Regions from separate parts of the Mesobacillus subterraneus genome, predicted to be linked through region 1. Evidence: a T-box and tRNA genes for the amino acid it is inferred to sense, from the RefSeq annotation. Region 1 holds a T-box; the other holds one or more tRNA genes.
The links. A T-box is a leader RNA that pairs with one kind of tRNA and senses whether it is charged. The one in region 1 lies ahead of ileS (isoleucine--tRNA ligase), so its partner is inferred to be a tRNA-Ile.

Region 2: it has a tRNA-Ile gene. The T-box ahead of ileS (isoleucine--tRNA ligase) is inferred to sense a tRNA for this amino acid. The anticodon was not compared.

What each region holds. Positions count from the first base shown of each region.
Region 1 covers NZ_CP129019.1:2,562,332-2,570,409, reverse strand. Annotated here, with positions in the region: gene LC048_RS13320 (YlmC/YmxH family sporulation protein) at 44-319, shown strand; gene pgeF (peptidoglycan editing factor PgeF) at 389-1,219, shown strand; gene LC048_RS13310 (YggS family pyridoxal phosphate-dependent enzyme) at 1,219-1,905, shown strand; gene LC048_RS13305 (cell division protein SepF) at 1,907-2,347, shown strand; gene LC048_RS13300 (YggT family protein) at 2,353-2,613, shown strand; gene LC048_RS13295 (YlmH family RNA-binding protein) at 2,681-3,454, shown strand; gene LC048_RS13290 (DivIVA domain-containing protein) at 3,546-4,067, shown strand; T-box leader at 4,117-4,357, shown strand; gene ileS (isoleucine--tRNA ligase) at 4,437-7,196, shown strand; gene LC048_RS13280 (TraR/DksA C4-type zinc finger protein) at 7,494-7,781, shown strand.
Region 2 covers NZ_CP129019.1:4,370,551-4,378,628, reverse strand. Annotated here, with positions in the region: gene recR (recombination mediator RecR) at 1-104, shown strand, start outside; gene LC048_RS22880 (YaaL family protein) at 143-364, shown strand; gene LC048_RS22875 (pro-sigmaK processing inhibitor BofA family protein) at 445-708, shown strand; rRNA gene LC048_RS22870 (16S ribosomal RNA) at 1,019-2,566, shown strand; tRNA gene LC048_RS22865 (tRNA-Ile) at 2,692-2,768, shown strand; tRNA gene LC048_RS22860 (tRNA-Ala) at 2,784-2,859, shown strand; rRNA gene LC048_RS22855 (23S ribosomal RNA) at 2,969-5,898, shown strand; rRNA gene rrf (5S ribosomal RNA) at 5,975-6,090, shown strand; gene LC048_RS22845 (sigma factor G inhibitor Gin) at 6,619-6,831, shown strand; gene LC048_RS22840 (hypothetical protein) at 6,997-7,134, opposite strand; gene LC048_RS25210 (hypothetical protein) at 7,244-7,552, shown strand; gene LC048_RS22835 (aminotransferase class I/II-fold pyridoxal phosphate-dependent enzyme) at 7,530-8,078, shown strand, end outside.

The DNA of each region.
Region 1 (8,078 bases):
TAAGGGTTTAATAAAGCCAAAGTGAAAATCCGGAGGGATCTGTATGGTTAAGGTGACAGAGTTTCAAGTTAAGGATGTTGTGAATGTGTCCGATGGAAAAAGGCTTGGCAATATAGAGGATTTTGAAATTAATTTAAATACCGGGAAAATCGAAGCTGTTGTGATTGGGAGTTCAGGTAAGGTGCTGGGATTCTTCGGAAAGGAAGATGAAGTTGTGATTCCCTGGACTAATATCCTTAAAATAGGTGAAGATGTCATTTTAGTCCGATATAAAGACAGCGGGGGATATCTGCAACAGAAAAGTGAGGATGATCAGTAACAACGTAATACTGTTGTATTGCGGTTTGTATGTGATAAACTAGACAAAAAAAGTGTGAGGTTAAAAGCAATGGAGCCATTCATCTTAGAAAGTCAGGAATATTTTAAAATTAGAGAGTGGATGGAGCGTTATCCTGGACTTGAGGTTGGGTTCACGACGAAGAACGGGGGCGTGAGCCAGCAGGATGCTTTTTCGGGTTTGAACTTCGGCTTTCATGTTGGAGACGAGCAGAATGCTGTTTGCGAAAATCGTCTCCTGCTGGCCGAAAAGATCGAATTTCCTCTTTACAGCTGGGTTGGAGCGGAACAAACTCATGATATCAGCATTGCCAAAATTGGAAAATCAGATCAAGGCAGAGGCTCAACGACTTACGATTCCTCTTTTTCAGGAACAGATGGTTTTTTGACAGAAGAGGATGGAATCCTGCTGACACTTGTGTTTGCAGATTGTGTTCCGCTTTATTTCATTGATCCGGATACAAAGCTGATTGGGGTGGCTCATGCAGGTTGGAAAGGAACTGTTCACGGAATTGCAGCGGAAATGGTCCGCAAATTTCAGCAAAATGGGGCAAATATAGAAAAAATTTCTGCCATTATTGGCCCATCAATATGCAAAAAATGTTATATTGTTGATGAGAGAATCATCAATTTAGTGAAAAATATACTAGATGGTGTCGATGTGTTACCATATAATCAAGTGAGTGAAGGTCAATATTCTCTCGATTTAAAGGAATTGAACCGTCAGATCCTGTTACGGGCAGGGGTAGATGACAGGAATATACTTGTAACCGATTATTGCACCAGCTGCCATCATGAGCATTTCTATTCCCATAGACGGGATATGGGTAATGCAGGCAGAATGATGGCTTATATCGGCTGGAAGGAGGATAGCCGTCCATAATGAAAGTCAGAGAAAATCTGGAGGTTATCCAGAATCAAATAGCAGATGCCTGTAAAAAAACCGGGCGTGATCCAGGGGAAATAAAGATTATTGCGGTTACCAAATATGTTACATCAGAACGGGCTCAGGAAGCGATTGATGCTGGTGTCCCTCATCTTGGCGAAAATCGTGATGAAGGACTCCTTCAAAAGATGAACGAATTAGGGGACAAGCCGGTCTGGCATTTTATCGGGACGCTGCAAACTAGAAAAGTAAAAAACATCATTGAGCATATTACATATATCCATTCATTGGACAGGCTGTCACTTGCGAAGGAAATCAATAAGCGATCCGATTCCAAAGTGAAATGTCTGATCCAAGTCAATGCATCCGGCGAAGAGAGCAAGCATGGGTTACATCCGGATGATGTCATTGGTTTTGTACAAGAACTGAAGCAGTTTCAAAATATTGAAATCAGCGGATTGATGACGATGGCTCCTTTAACTGAGGATGAGCAATTGATCAGGGAAAGCTTCAGGACGATGAAAAGGCTGAGAGCAGAGATACAATCGCTTAAGTATGATTATGCACCATGTAATGAGCTGTCAATGGGAATGTCAAATGATTTTCAAATAGCTGTTGAAGAAGGATCAACAATGGTGCGTATTGGCACTGCCTTGGTAGGCAATGAATCGGAGGTGCAATAATATGAGCTTAAAATCAAAAATTAAGACATTTTTTTTCCTGGAAGATGAATATGACTATAATGATGAGGAAATGCTCGAGGAAGAAGCCGAGCCTTTCAAGCCCAATAAACAGCCTGTTCAGCAAAAGCAGAATATAGTAAGCCTGCAAAGTGTGCAAAAGTCTTCGAAGGTGATCCTGGTGGAGCCAAGAATGTATGCGGAAGCACAGGAAATTGCTGATCATTTAAAAAATCGCCGGGCAGTCGTTGTGAACCTGCAGCGTATTGAACAGGACCAGGCAAGGCGTATCGTGGATTTCCTCAGCGGAACAGTTTATGCAATCAGCGGGGATATTCAGCGGATCGGTATGAATATTTTCTTATGTACCCCGGATAATGTAGAAGTAACAGGAAATATTTCTGAATTGATGCAGGAGCGGGATTACCAAGAGTCGAGGTGGTAGATTAAATGGATTTAGTGATAGGTATTATAGCTCAACTAGTCAGTCTTTATCAGTGGGCCCTGATTATTTATATTTTCATGTCATGGTTCCCTAATGCCAGAGAAACAACGATCGGACAATTTTTAGCAAGGATTTGCGAACCTTTCCTGGAGCCTTTCCGACGGATTGTTCCTTCAATCGGTATGATTGATATTTCGCCGATCGTGGCATTCCTTGTGTTGCGTTTTGCCGTTGATGGCCTAAGGCAATTAGCACTATGGTTCTAACTAAGCAGGGTCTGATTCAGGCCCTGCTTATTTTCTATCGATGTTTTAAGAGTAAAAGGAGAACAAAATGAGTATTTATCAACATTTCCGTCCTGAGGAACGGGAATTTATCGATCAGGTGATTAACTGGAAGGAATATGTAGAACAAAATTATGCTCCGAAATTGACTGATTTCCTGGATCCGAGGGAGCAGCAAATACTGTCAACAGTCATCGGTAAGCATCCTGACGTTAAGTGGGAGCTGTTTGGCGGTCGACCAGGTACAGAGAGAAAGAGGGCACTTCTTTTTCCAGAGTATATGGAAGCTAAAGAAGAAGATTTTCAGGTAAAGCTTTTTGGAATTGATTATGCAAAGAAATTTGTGAATATTGAACACCGTCAAGTGTTGGGCAGCTTGATGTCCCTAGGATTGAAGCGAGGAAAATTTGGTGATATCCTGATTGACGGGGATAATGTGCAATTTTTTGCAGCTGAGGAGATCGCTGATTACATCCGTATCCAATTAGAATCGATCGGCAGAGCAGCGATTGGCTTATCAGAGCTTCCACTTGAAAAGGCAGTGGGAATTACTGAAGAGTGGAATGAGATGCACACGACTGTTTCATCATTACGGCTGGATACCGTCATGTCGGCTCTTTTCAATCTCTCAAGGCAAAAATCCCAGCTGCTCATCCAGCATGGCCAAGTAAAAGTGAATTGGACTGCGATTGAATATACTGCTTTTGAGTGTGGTGAAGGAGATATTATCTCCGCACGTGGATACGGCCGTGCAAAAATCATCACAATTGAAGGGAAAACAAAAAAAGATAAATATCGAGTTATTGCCGGGAGAAAAAAATAATTATATAGTAATAGTAGAAGGATTTTTAGTTTATTTGTCGAATCATTGCTTTAAGTACATAAAGGATTATAACTTAATGGGAGGTGGCGTCATGCCTTTAACGCCGTTAGATATACACAACAAAGAATTCAATAAGGGATTTCGCGGGTATGATGAAGATGAAGTAAATGAGTTTCTTGACAATGTGATCAAGGACTACGAACTAATTATCCGTGAAAAAAAAGAAATGGAAGAAAAGCTGAATGAAATGAATTCAAGGCTCGGCCATTTTACAAATATAGAAGAAACCTTGAATAAATCAATCGTCATTGCTCAGGAAGCTGGCGAAGAAGTCCGCCGCAACGCGCAAAAGGAAGCGAAGCTGATCGTCAAGGAAGCAGAAAAGAACGCTGACAGGATCATTAATGAATCTCTATCAAAGGCACGAAAAATCGCCCTTGAAATTGAAGAATTGAAGAAGCAGTCTAAAGTATTCAGGACAAGGTTCAAGATGCTAATTGAAGCGCAGCTTGATATGCTGAACACCGATGATTGGGATCATCTTCTTGAATATGAATTGGATTCAACTGAATTGAAGGCTGCTGCAAGAGAAGAGGAAGATTCACTAGCTTGACGCAGGCACGCTGTTTCGCATATAATTTCATAACAAAGTGCAATACATGACAGAAACGATGACAGGGACAGTATGGCGTTCCAGTTGCTTGCTTTTCAGCGAAATGGGGAAGGTGGAAGCCCATTGCAGGCGGATTGCCAGAAAATCACCCGATAGTTCCGAGCTGAACATCCTTTTAGGATCAGTAAGTACAGGCGTGACATTCGCGTTAAGAATGCTAAGAGGACAGGATGATGAATCCTTGTCTATTTAGGGTGGTACCGCGGGAATATAACCTTCTCGTCCCTTTTCAGGGATGAGGAGGTTTTTTTATTTTCAGAAATCGTATTCTTTCATGATTGCAACGGTAAAAATAGGAGGATCAACTTAATGGAGTATAAAGACACATTGCTCATGCCGAAGACGGAGTTTCCGATGCGCGGAAATCTTCCGAACAGAGAACCTGAAATCCAGGCAAAATGGGAAGAGATGAATATTTACGAAAAGGTTCAAAAGCACACAGAAGGAAGACCGCTGTTCATCCTTCATGATGGCCCACCATACGCTAATGGAGATATCCATATGGGTCATGCGTTAAATAAAATCCTTAAAGATTTTATCGTACGCTATAAATCAATGAGCGGTTTTTGTTCACCATATGTTCCTGGCTGGGATACTCATGGATTGCCAATTGAACAGGCGTTAACGAATAAGGGTGTAAAACGCAAAGAAATGACGGTCGCTGAATTCAGGAAGCTTTGTGAAGAGTATGCCTACGAGCAGGTTAACAACCAGCGTGAGCAGTTTAAGCGTCTTGGTGTAAGAGGAGACTGGGAAAACCCTTATATCACATTGAGGCCTGAGTATGAGGCGCAACAAATTAAAGTTTTTGGTGAGATGGCAAAACAAGGATACATCTACAAAGGCAAAAAGCCTGTTTACTGGTCACCATCAAGTGAATCTGCACTTGCTGAGGCTGAAATCGAATATCAGGATAAGCGTTCTGCCTCCATCTATGTTGGCTTCCCTGTAAAAGACGGCAAAGGTGTTCTGGACCAGGATGTCGAAATCATCATCTGGACGACTACACCATGGACAATTCCAGCCAACCTTGGAATCTCCGTCCATCCTGATTTAACATATGTTGTCGTAGAAGCTGACGGAAGGAAATTCCTTGTAGCTGAAGACCTTCTAGAAGCAGTAACGAATGAAATTGGCTGGGAAAATGCTACTGCAGTTAAGAAGATTGCTGGTAAAGAACTTGAAGGTGTTCTTGCAAAGCACCCATTATACGGCCGCGATTCACTTGTCATGCTAGGAGAGCATGTTACGACAGATGCTGGTACAGGTTGCGTACACACTGCACCAGGACACGGGGAAGATGACTTCCATGTTGGTCAGAAGTACGGGCTTGAAGTTTTATGTCCTGTAGATGATAAGGGTGTTATGACAGCTGAGGCAGAAGGCTTTGAAGGATTATTCTATGATCAGGCTAACAAGCCAATCACAGAAAAGCTTGCAGAAGCTGGCGCTTTATTGAAGCTAAGCTTCATCACCCACTCATACCCGCATGACTGGAGAACGAAGAAACCTGTAATCTTCCGTGCTACAGCACAATGGTTTGCATCGATCAAGGACTTCCGCGGTGAATTGCTAAAAGCCGTAGAAGAAACAAAATGGGTGCCAGCATGGGGAGAAACAAGACTGTTCAATATGGTCCGTGACCGCGGCGACTGGTGTATTTCACGTCAGCGTGCCTGGGGCGTTCCAATCCCGGTATTCTATGCGGAAAACGGGGAAGCAATCATTACGGATGAAACAATCGACCATGTCTCAAATCTTTTCCGTGAGCAAGGCTCTAATATCTGGTTTGAAAAAGAAGCTAAAGAATTGCTTCCTGAAGGCTTTAGCCATCCTGGCAGCCCTAATGGAGAGTTTACGAAAGAAACAGACATCATGGATGTTTGGTTTGACTCTGGCTCTTCTCACCAGGCAGTGCTAGTTGAGCGTGATGACCTCCAGCGCCCTGCAGACCTTTATCTTGAAGGATCTGACCAATACCGCGGATGGTTCAACTCATCATTATCAACTGCTGTTGCCGTAACAGGCAAAGCACCTTACAAAGGTGTCCTGAGCCACGGTTTCGCACTTGATGGCGAAGGCCGCAAGATGAGTAAGTCAATCGGTAACGTAGTCGTTCCTGCGAAGGTGATGAACCAGTTAGGCGCAGATATCCTTCGACTGTGGGTTGCATCTGTCGATTATCAATCAGACGTACGTGTGTCTGACGCAATCCTGAAGCAGGTTGCTGAAGTTTACCGTAAAATCCGTAACACGTTCAGATTCTTGCTTGGCAATCTTTCTGATTTCAATCCTGAAACGGATGCAGTACCATTCGAGCAGCTGCGCGAAGTTGATCAGTTCATGCTCGTAAAGCTGAACAAATTGACTAAATATGTGCGCAATGCATATGACAACTATGAATTTGCGAGCGTCTACCATGCGGTAAACAACTTCTGTACACTCGATCTAAGCTCATTCTACCTTGATTTTGCAAAGGATGTCCTTTACATTGAGGCTGCTGATAATGCAGAGCGCCGGGCAATTCAGACTGTATTGCATGAAAGCTTGATTGCTTTAGTTAAGCTGACTGCACCGATCCTTTCTCACACAGCGGATGAGGTTTGGGGATTCATCCCGTCAGCTGACAAAGACAGCGTCCAGCTGACAGATATGCCAGAAGCGAAGGAAATCGCAAATGCAGAAGCTCTTGAAACTAAGTGGAATGCATTCATGAAGCTTCGCGACGAGGTCCTTAAGGCTCTTGAAGAAGCACGGAACGAGAAAGTCATCGGTAAGTCGCTGACTGCAAAGGTTTCATTATACGTAAACGACAGCACAAAAGAGCTGTTGGATTCAATCTCTGAAAACTTAAGTCAGCTGTTTATTGTTTCAGGCTTCGAAGTGGCAGGAAGCTATGATCAGGCTCCTGACAACGCGATCAAGCTTGAAAATGCAGCGATTGTTGTTACCAAGGCAGAAGGCGAAACATGCGAACGATGCTGGGTTGTCACTCCTGAAGTAGGAAGTGTTGAAGAGCATCCAACACTATGTGAACGCTGTGCAACTGTTGTAAAAGAAAATTACTAATCGATCTGTTGAACTCCGGGTTTTTAACCCGGAGTTTTGTTATACAAAAGTATAATTTTTGGCACTAATATTGTGTCTAGCTCCAGCGCGTAGCCCCTCGGTCCTGCCAATGAAGTCAAAGAACGGCTTCTCTGTCAGGACCTCCATCGCTTGTCGGGGCTGACCAATGCGCTTACGCTTTTCTTTTTGCCAATTATCTTCCTGCTTGGGAAATCCTGCAGTACATGTAAAAAGTTTATCTGAGTCAGCATCATGCCTGTGGAAATAATAGCTGTAAACAGGAACGGGGGCAGATACATGGAAGGTAATCTTGATTACATTTACAATGAGCTCCGCGAAACGAGAACAGAATTGTTAGCGTACCTGAATCACAGCCAGAAAGACGAGAGGATTTTGCAATACATTGTTGATGAATTAAAAGATATAGAAACTGCATTGGAGAAAATGGAATTTGGTGAGTATGGGAAATGCGAAATTTCAGGAGAAAGTTTGCCATACGAGTTTTTGCAAAGAATTCCTACAGCAAGATCCGCTGTGGAGGTAGACCAAATTGAACAATACTACCGCAAGCCCATCTATTCATGAGTTTTATCAAGAATAAATTTGGTCCCGTAAAAATTATATAAGAATGCATTTTGAAGCTTAGAATTGGATTTCCACACAAACTGTACTGGAAAAAATCAATGCGAATTTCCAATTCGCTATAAAAAGGAAAAATTCGCTATGAAAAATATTTTTTCGCTATAAAAAGAAAAAATTCGCTATGAAAAATATTTTTTCGCTATAAAAAATAAATTTCCGCTATAAAAATGAATATAACCCAAATGAAAGCCAATTTGAATGTTCATTTTCGGTTAAAATCAAAATTCTAATTGCTATTTT
Region 2 (8,078 bases), 1.8 Mb from region 1:
TTAAGGTTACAAGAATCGCCCACGGACTGCCGGTCGGCGGGGATCTTGAATATGCGGATGAAGTCACCCTTTCTAAAGCATTAGAAGGGCGCCGGGAAGTGTAACTCCATCTATTAAGAACAAACTCTACTGGAGGAGAGTCATGTTATTTCGTAAAAAGAAATGGCTTAGAAAAGAATTCGACCATAAACTATTGGGACAGCTGGACAGCATGAAGAGAAACTGGAACAATCAAAAGCTACTGGTTGAAAGAAGTTTCGATCCATCAGAAGAGTTTATCACTGAAGCGAAAATTGCTGAGTCCAAGTACTTCTTTCTTTTCAAAGAAGCAAAGCACAGAAAAATCACCATTAAGACGAAGTGAGGTTTTTTCCATACGACAAGGTCTTATTTTGATAACTTGTACATAAAAATGTACAAGACATTGAAGTAAGGGGGGAGAGTATGGATCCTGTAGTTGTCATATCGGTCCTAGGTGGATTGATCTTTTTGCTGCTCATTATAGGTGCACCGACAAAACCGCTCCGCTTTATTGGTCAGAATGCAGTGAAGATCTTAATTGGAGCCATCTTTTTATTTTTTCTTAATGCTTTTGGTACTAGCTTTGGTATTTATGTACCCATCAATATTGCGACCGCAGCAGTCTCGGGTCTGCTAGGAATACCTGGTGTGTTTGCGTTGGTAGCTATTCAGACTTGGATTATCTAAAGAAGGAACGCCGCTTTTTTAAGCGGCGTTTTATTATTTTAGGGATTTCTTGCGAAAGCTATTGACCAGGCAAGCAGAAGTTGTTATTATATTAAACGTTGCTGTTGAACAGCTGTTAACAACTTTTTTAAAAAGGTGTTGACGAAATATCGACAGCATGATATATTATTTAAGTCGCCTACGGGTGACGCCGAAAAATTGCTCTTTGAAAACTAAACAAACAAGCGTCAACAAACAATATTTATAGTGACTTCTATTATATAGTTGATCACTAGCCAACGTTTTAAATTATGAGCTAAACTCATACTCTTTCTTGGAGAGTTTGATCCTGGCTCAGGACGAACGCTGGCGGCGTGCCTAATACATGCAAGTCGAGCGGATCTTCATTAGCTTGCTTTTGAAGATCAGCGGCGGACGGGTGAGTAACACGTGGGCAACCTGCCTGTAAGACTGGGATAACTTCGGGAAACCGGAGCTAATACCGGATAATCCTTTCCCTCTCATGAGGGAAAGCTGAAAGACTACCGGCTGTCACTTACAGATGGTTTCGCGGCGCATTAGCTAGTTGGTGAGGTAACGGCTCACCAAGGCAACGATGCGTAGCCGACCTGAGAGGGTGATCGGCCACACTGGGACTGAGACACGGCCCAGACTCCTACGGGAGGCAGCAGTAGGGAATCTTCCGCAATGGACGAAAGTCTGACGGAGCAACGCCGCGTGAACGATGAAGGCTTTCGGGTCGTAAAGTTCTGTTGTCAGGGAAGAACAAGTATCGGAGTAACTGCCGGTACCTTGACGGTACCTGACCAGAAAGCCACGGCTAACTACGTGCCAGCAGCCGCGGTAATACGTAGGTGGCAAGCGTTGTCCGGAATTATTGGGCGTAAAGCGCGCGCAGGCGGTTCCTTAAGTCTGATGTGAAAGCCCCCGGCTCAACCGGGGAGGGTCATTGGAAACTGGGGAACTTGAGTGCAGAAGAGGAGAGCGGAATTCCACGTGTAGCGGTGAAATGCGTAGAGATGTGGAGGAACACCAGTGGCGAAGGCGGCTCTCTGGTCTGTAACTGACGCTGAGGCGCGAAAGCGTGGGGAGCGAACAGGATTAGATACCCTGGTAGTCCACGCCGTAAACGATGAGTGCTAAGTGTTAGAGGGTTTCCGCCCTTTAGTGCTGCAGCAAACGCATTAAGCACTCCGCCTGGGGAGTACGGTATGCAAGGCTGAAACTCAAAGGAATTGACGGGGTACACAAGCGGTGGAGCATGTGGTTTAATTCGAAGCAACGCGAAGAACCTTACCAGGTCTTGACATCCTCTTGATTTCCCTAGAGATAGGGCGTTCCCCTTCGGGGGACAGAGTGACAGGTGGTGCATGGTTGTCGTCAGCTCGTGTCGTGAGATGTTGGGTTAAGTCCCGCAACGAGCGCAACCCTTGATCTTAGTTGCCAGCATTCAGTTGGGCACTCTAAGGTGACTGCCGGTGACAAACCGGAGGAAGGTGGGGATGACGTCAAATCATCATGCCCCTTATGACCTGGGCTACACACGTGCTACAATGGATGGAACAAAGGGTCGCGAAGCCGCGAGGTCGAGCCAATCCCATAAATCCATTCTCAGTTCGGATTGCAGGCTGCAACTCGCCTGCATGAAGCCGGAATCGCTAGTAATCGCGGATCAGCATGCCGCGGTGAATACGTTCCCGGGCCTTGTACACACCGCCCGTCACACCACGAGAGTTTGTAACACCCGAAGTCGGTGGGGTAACCTTTATGGAGCCAGCCGCCTAAGGTGGGACAGATGATTGGGGTGAAGTCGTAACAAGGTAGCCGTATCGGAAGGTGCGGCTGGATCACCTCCTTTCTAAGGATATTGCCATAATGGCAATCGGAATGCGAACCTTCTGGTTCGTACTGTGGATGTAATCCACATAGTTGACCGCTTGTTTGTTTAGTTTTGAGGGAGTAATTCCTCTCTATATGATATATGGGACTATAGCTCAGCTGGTTAGAGCGCACGCCTGATAAGCGTGAGGTCGGTGGTTCGAGTCCACTTAGGCCCACCATATATCTTTCATAATGGGGCCTTAGCTCAGCTGGGAGAGCGCCTGCCTTGCACGCAGGAGGTCAGCGGTTCGATCCCGCTAGGCTCCACCAAGTATTTGTTCCTTGAAAACTAGATAATCGTAAGTAAGAAGAACCAAGAAAAAACCGAGTGATCGCCATTTTAGTTTTTCTCTCTATATAATAGAGAAATGACCTTTTAGGTTAAGTTAGAAAGGGCGCACGGTGGATGCCTTGGCACTAGGAGCCGATGAAGGACGGGACTAACACCGATATGCTTCGGGGAGCTGTAAGTAAGCTTTGATCCGGAGATTTCCGAATGGGGAAACCCACTGTTCGTAATGGAACAGTATCTTTACCTGAATACATAGGGTATTGAAGGCAGACCCGGGGAACTGAAACATCTAAGTACCCGGAGGAAGAGAAAGCAAACGCGATTCCCTGAGTAGCGGCGAGCGAAACGGGACATAGCCCAAACCAAGAGGCTTGCCTCTTGGGGTTGTAGGACACTCAACATGGAGTTACAAAGGAACGGGGTAGATGAAGTGGTCTGGAAAGGCCCGTCAGAGAAGGTAAAAACCCTGTAGTTGAAACTTCGTTCCCTCCTGAGTGGATCCTGAGTACGGCGGGACACGAGAAATCCCGTCGGAAGCTGGGAGGACCATCTCCCAAGGCTAAATACTCCCTAGTGACCGATAGTGAACCAGTACCGTGAGGGAAAGGTGAAAAGCACCCCGGAAGGGGAGTGAAATAGATCCTGAAACCGTGTGCCTACAAGTAGTCAGAGCCCGTTCATGGGTGATGGCGTGCCTTTTGTAGAATGAACCGGCGAGTTACGATCCCATGCAAGGTTAAGTTGAGAAGACGGAGCCGCAGCGAAAGCGAGTCTGAATAGGGCGAATTTAGTATGTGGTCGTAGACCCGAAACCAGGTGATCTACCCATGTCCAGGGTGAAGGTTGGGTAACACCAACTGGAGGCCCGAACCCACGCACGTTGAAAAGTGCGGGGATGAGGTGTGGGTAGCGGAGAAATTCCAATCGAACTTGGAGATAGCTGGTTCTCTCCGAAATAGCTTTAGGGCTAGCCTCACGTTGTAAGAGTCTTGGAGGTAGAGCACTGTTTGGACTAGGTACCTCATCGGGTTACCGAATTCAGACAAACTCCGAATGCCAAAGACTTATCCGTGGGAGTCAGACTGCGAGTGATAAGATCCGTAGTCAAAAGAAACAGCCCAGACCACCAGCTAAGGTCCCAAAGTATACGTTAAGTGGAAAAGGATGTGGAGTTGCTTAGACAACCAGGATGTTGGCTTAGAAGCAGCCACCATTTAAAGAGTGCGTAATAGCTCACTGGTCGAGTGACTCTGCGCCGAAAATGTACCGGGGCTAAACGTATCACCGAAGCTGTGGATTGACATCTTAGATGTCAGTGGTAGGAGAGCGTTCTAAGGGCGTTGAAGTCAGACCGTAAGGACTGGTGGAGCGCTTAGAAGTGAGAATGCCGGTATGAGTAGCGAAAGATGGGTGAGAATCCCATCCACCGAATGCCCAAGGTTTCCTGAGGAAGGCTCGTCCTCTCAGGGTTAGTCGGGACCTAAGCCGAGTACCGAAAGGCGTAGGCGATGGACAACAGGTTGATATTCCTGTACCACCTCTTTATCGTTTGAGCAATGGGGGGACGCAGTAGGATAGGGTAAGCGCGCTGTTGGATATGCGCGTCTAAGCAGTAAGGCTGCAAGTGAGGCAAATCCCGCTTGCGTGAAGGCTGAGCTGTGACAGCGAGGGAAATATAGTACCGAAGTTCCTGATTTCACACTGCCAAGAAAAGCCTCTAGCGAGATAAAAGGTGCCCGTACCGCAAACCGACACAGGTAGGCGAGGAGAGAATCCTAAGGTGAGCGAGAGAACTCTCGTTAAGGAACTCGGCAAAATGACCCCGTAACTTCGGGAGAAGGGGTGCTCATTTGGGTGAATAGCCTAGATGAGCCGCAGTGAATAGGCCCAGGCGACTGTTTAGCAAAAACACAGGTCTCTGCGAAGCCGTAAGGCGAAGTATAGGGGCTGACGCCTGCCCGGTGCTGGAAGGTTAAGAGGGGGTTAGCTCACGCGAAGCTCTGAATCGAAGCCCCAGTAAACGGCGGTAAACTATAACGGTCCTAAGGTAGCGAAATTCCTTGTCGGGTAAGTTCCGACCCGCACGAAAGGCGTAACGATCTGGGCACTGTCTCAACGAGAGACTCGGTGAAATTATAGTACCTGTGAAGATGCAGGTTACCCGCGACAGGACGGAAAGACCCCGTGGAGCTTTACTGTAGCCTGATATTGAATTTTGGTACAGCTTGTACAGGATAGGTAGGAGCCTGAGAAACCGGAGCGCCAGCTTCGGTGGAGGCGCTGGTGGGATACTACCCTGGCTGTATTGAAATTCTAACCCACGCCCCTGATCGGGGCGGGAGACAGTGTCAGGTGGGCAGTTTGACTGGGGCGGTCGCCTCCTAAAGAGTAACGGAGGCGCCCAAAGGTTCCCTCAGAATGGTTGGAAATCATTCGCAGAGTGTAAAGGCACAAGGGAGCTTGACTGCGAGAGACCTACAAGTCGAGCAGGGACGAAAGTCGGGCTTAGTGATCCGGTGGTTCCGCATGGAAGAGTATCGCTCAACGGATAAAAGCTACCCCGGGGATAACAGGCTTATCTCCCCCAAGAGTCCACATCGACGGGGAGGTTTGGCACCTCGATGTCGGCTCATCGCATCCTGGGGCTGTAGTCGGTCCCAAGGGTTGGGCTGTTCGCCCATTAAAGCGGTACGCGAGCTGGGTTCAGAACGTCGTGAGACAGTTCGGTCCCTATCCGTCGTGGGCGCAGGAAATTTGAGAGGAGCTGTCCTTAGTACGAGAGGACCGGGATGGACGCACCGCTGGTGTACCAGTTGTCTTGCCAAAGGCATCGCTGGGTAGCTATGTGCGGACGGGATAAGTGCTGAAAGCATCTAAGCATGAAGCCCCCTCAAGATGAGATTTCCCATAGCGCAAGCTAGTAAGAACCCTGAAAGATGATCAGGTTGATAGGTCAGAGGTGGAAGCGCGGTGACGTGTGGAGCTGACTGATACTAATCGTTCGAGGACTTAACCAAATTAGATGACTCGTTTTTCTTGAATTCTTCTTACACATTATCTAGTTTTGAGGGAATAAAACCTCAAACCAAATAGTCTGGTGGCGATAGCGAGAAGGTCACACCCGTTCCCATACCGAACACGGAAGTTAAGCTTCTCAGCGCCGATGGTAGTTGGGGGTTTCCCCCTGTGAGAGTAGGACGCCGCCGGGCACCAAAAAGAACAGCTGTAATGGCTGTTCTTTTTTTGTGTGCGGATTTATTAATGGGGCTGAATATATAGCAGCAATTGATAATATACGAATAGCTTCAGACAGGTTTGGAGGAATAGCAGGAAAAGCTGTCAGAAGAAGAGGCAACTTAAGATAGGCTTGACGGAAAAGCAGGAAAAGCTGTCAGAAGAAGAGGAAACTTAAGACAGGTTTGACGGGAAAGCAGGAAAAGCTGTCAAAAGAAGAGGCAACTTAAGACAGATTTAAGAGAAAACAAGGAAAAGCTGTCATAAGTAGGAGCAACTTTATAGGACCTTCAGAATGCCTTTATCATCCTATCCAACATGCTTAATGATCAATATTCGCTTCTTTTCAAAAGTATTTTATATAATAAACCAACCTAAATTGTTATAAGACATACAAGGAAACCGGATGTCAATCATAAAATATAAAACAACTAAACTTCCAAAAAAATTATTCGGAAAATTGTATACAAAAAAATACTCCTGGCAACAATAGGTGTACGGAGGTGGAGAATTTGGGTTCGCTTTTAGCTAAGAATCAAATCGGGGAAAACTGTGTGATTTGCGAACAGACGAAAAAGGCTGGCATACACCTGTATACTTCTTTTATATGCACAGACTGTGAGAGCATCATGATCAAGACAGATACGAGTGATCCTCAATATAAATATTACGTAGAAAAGCTAAGGAAGGTAACGAAGCCTGGCATTTACAGTTAAAAGCTCATTTTGGGCTTTTATTTTTTTTGTTTTGTAGGAATTTTTAAAATGGTTAGTGTGGGTAACTAATTGTAGTTTTCTTAATCCAGCTCCCGCGCCTATCCCTCGAGTCGCTTGTGTGGCTGCGGCTCCTAACTCCTCGAGACGCTTGTCTAGCTACGCCTCCTAGAAACTCCGAAACTTCAACTCCGCCGGCAGAAGCAAAACCGCTTCTTTGTCGGAGTCTCCAGTTTCTGCGTTTCTGGACAGTCTGCTATACATTTCGATTTCGGTCCTGCCAATGAAGTCAAAGAACGACTTCACTGGCAGGCCCTCCAGCGCTTATCGGGCCTGAACGAGTCGCTTGCGCTTTTTGTTCCAAAAAAACAGTGTTAGAATAGATAGGTGTGAATTTATATATACAGGTGAGATTATGAATCAATTCAAAACACCCTTGTACACTCAATTGGTTGAGCATATAAACGGAAGCCCTCTATCGTTTCATGTACCAGGGCACAAAAATGGGGCTATTTTCCCTAAAAATGGACAGGCCTACTTTAAGCAAATTTTAAAATTGGATGCAACAGAAATAACAGGATTGGATGACCTTCATTCACCAGAGGGAGTTATTTTTGAAGCTGAAGAATTACTTATGGATTTATATAAAACAGATAAAAGCTTTTTTTTTAATAAATGGATCAACTGTCGGGAATCTTGCGATGATCCTTTCTGCGATAAATGAGGATGATGTGGTGCTGGTCCAGCGCAATTCGCATAAATCGATCATGAATTCTTTAAGACTTGCAAAAGCAAAACCTGTATTCATAAGTCCGGAATACAACGAAGAATACGGTGTAGCTGCCGGGTTGAGTATTGATGGGGTCAGATCAGCACTCAGCCAGTATCCGAATGCAAAGGCACTTATCGTAACGTACCCCAATTATTATGGACTGACATATGACCTTAAAACGATTATAGATTTGGCTCATGACCACGGCATTCCTGTATTGGTTGATGAGGCACATGGAGTTCATTTTATTGCTGGGGATTATTTTCCGGCTTCTGCTGTTGTACTTGGAGCCGATATTGTCGTGCAGTCTGCGCATAAGACCTTGCCAGCCATGACAATGGGAGCCTTCCTTCATTATCAGACGAAACGTGTCTCTCTCAGCAAGCTGAGATTCTATTTGCAAGCTCTGCAGTCAAGCAGCCCTTCGTATCCATTGATGGCTTCCCTTGATTTGGCACGCCTGTATCTGGGTACTTAT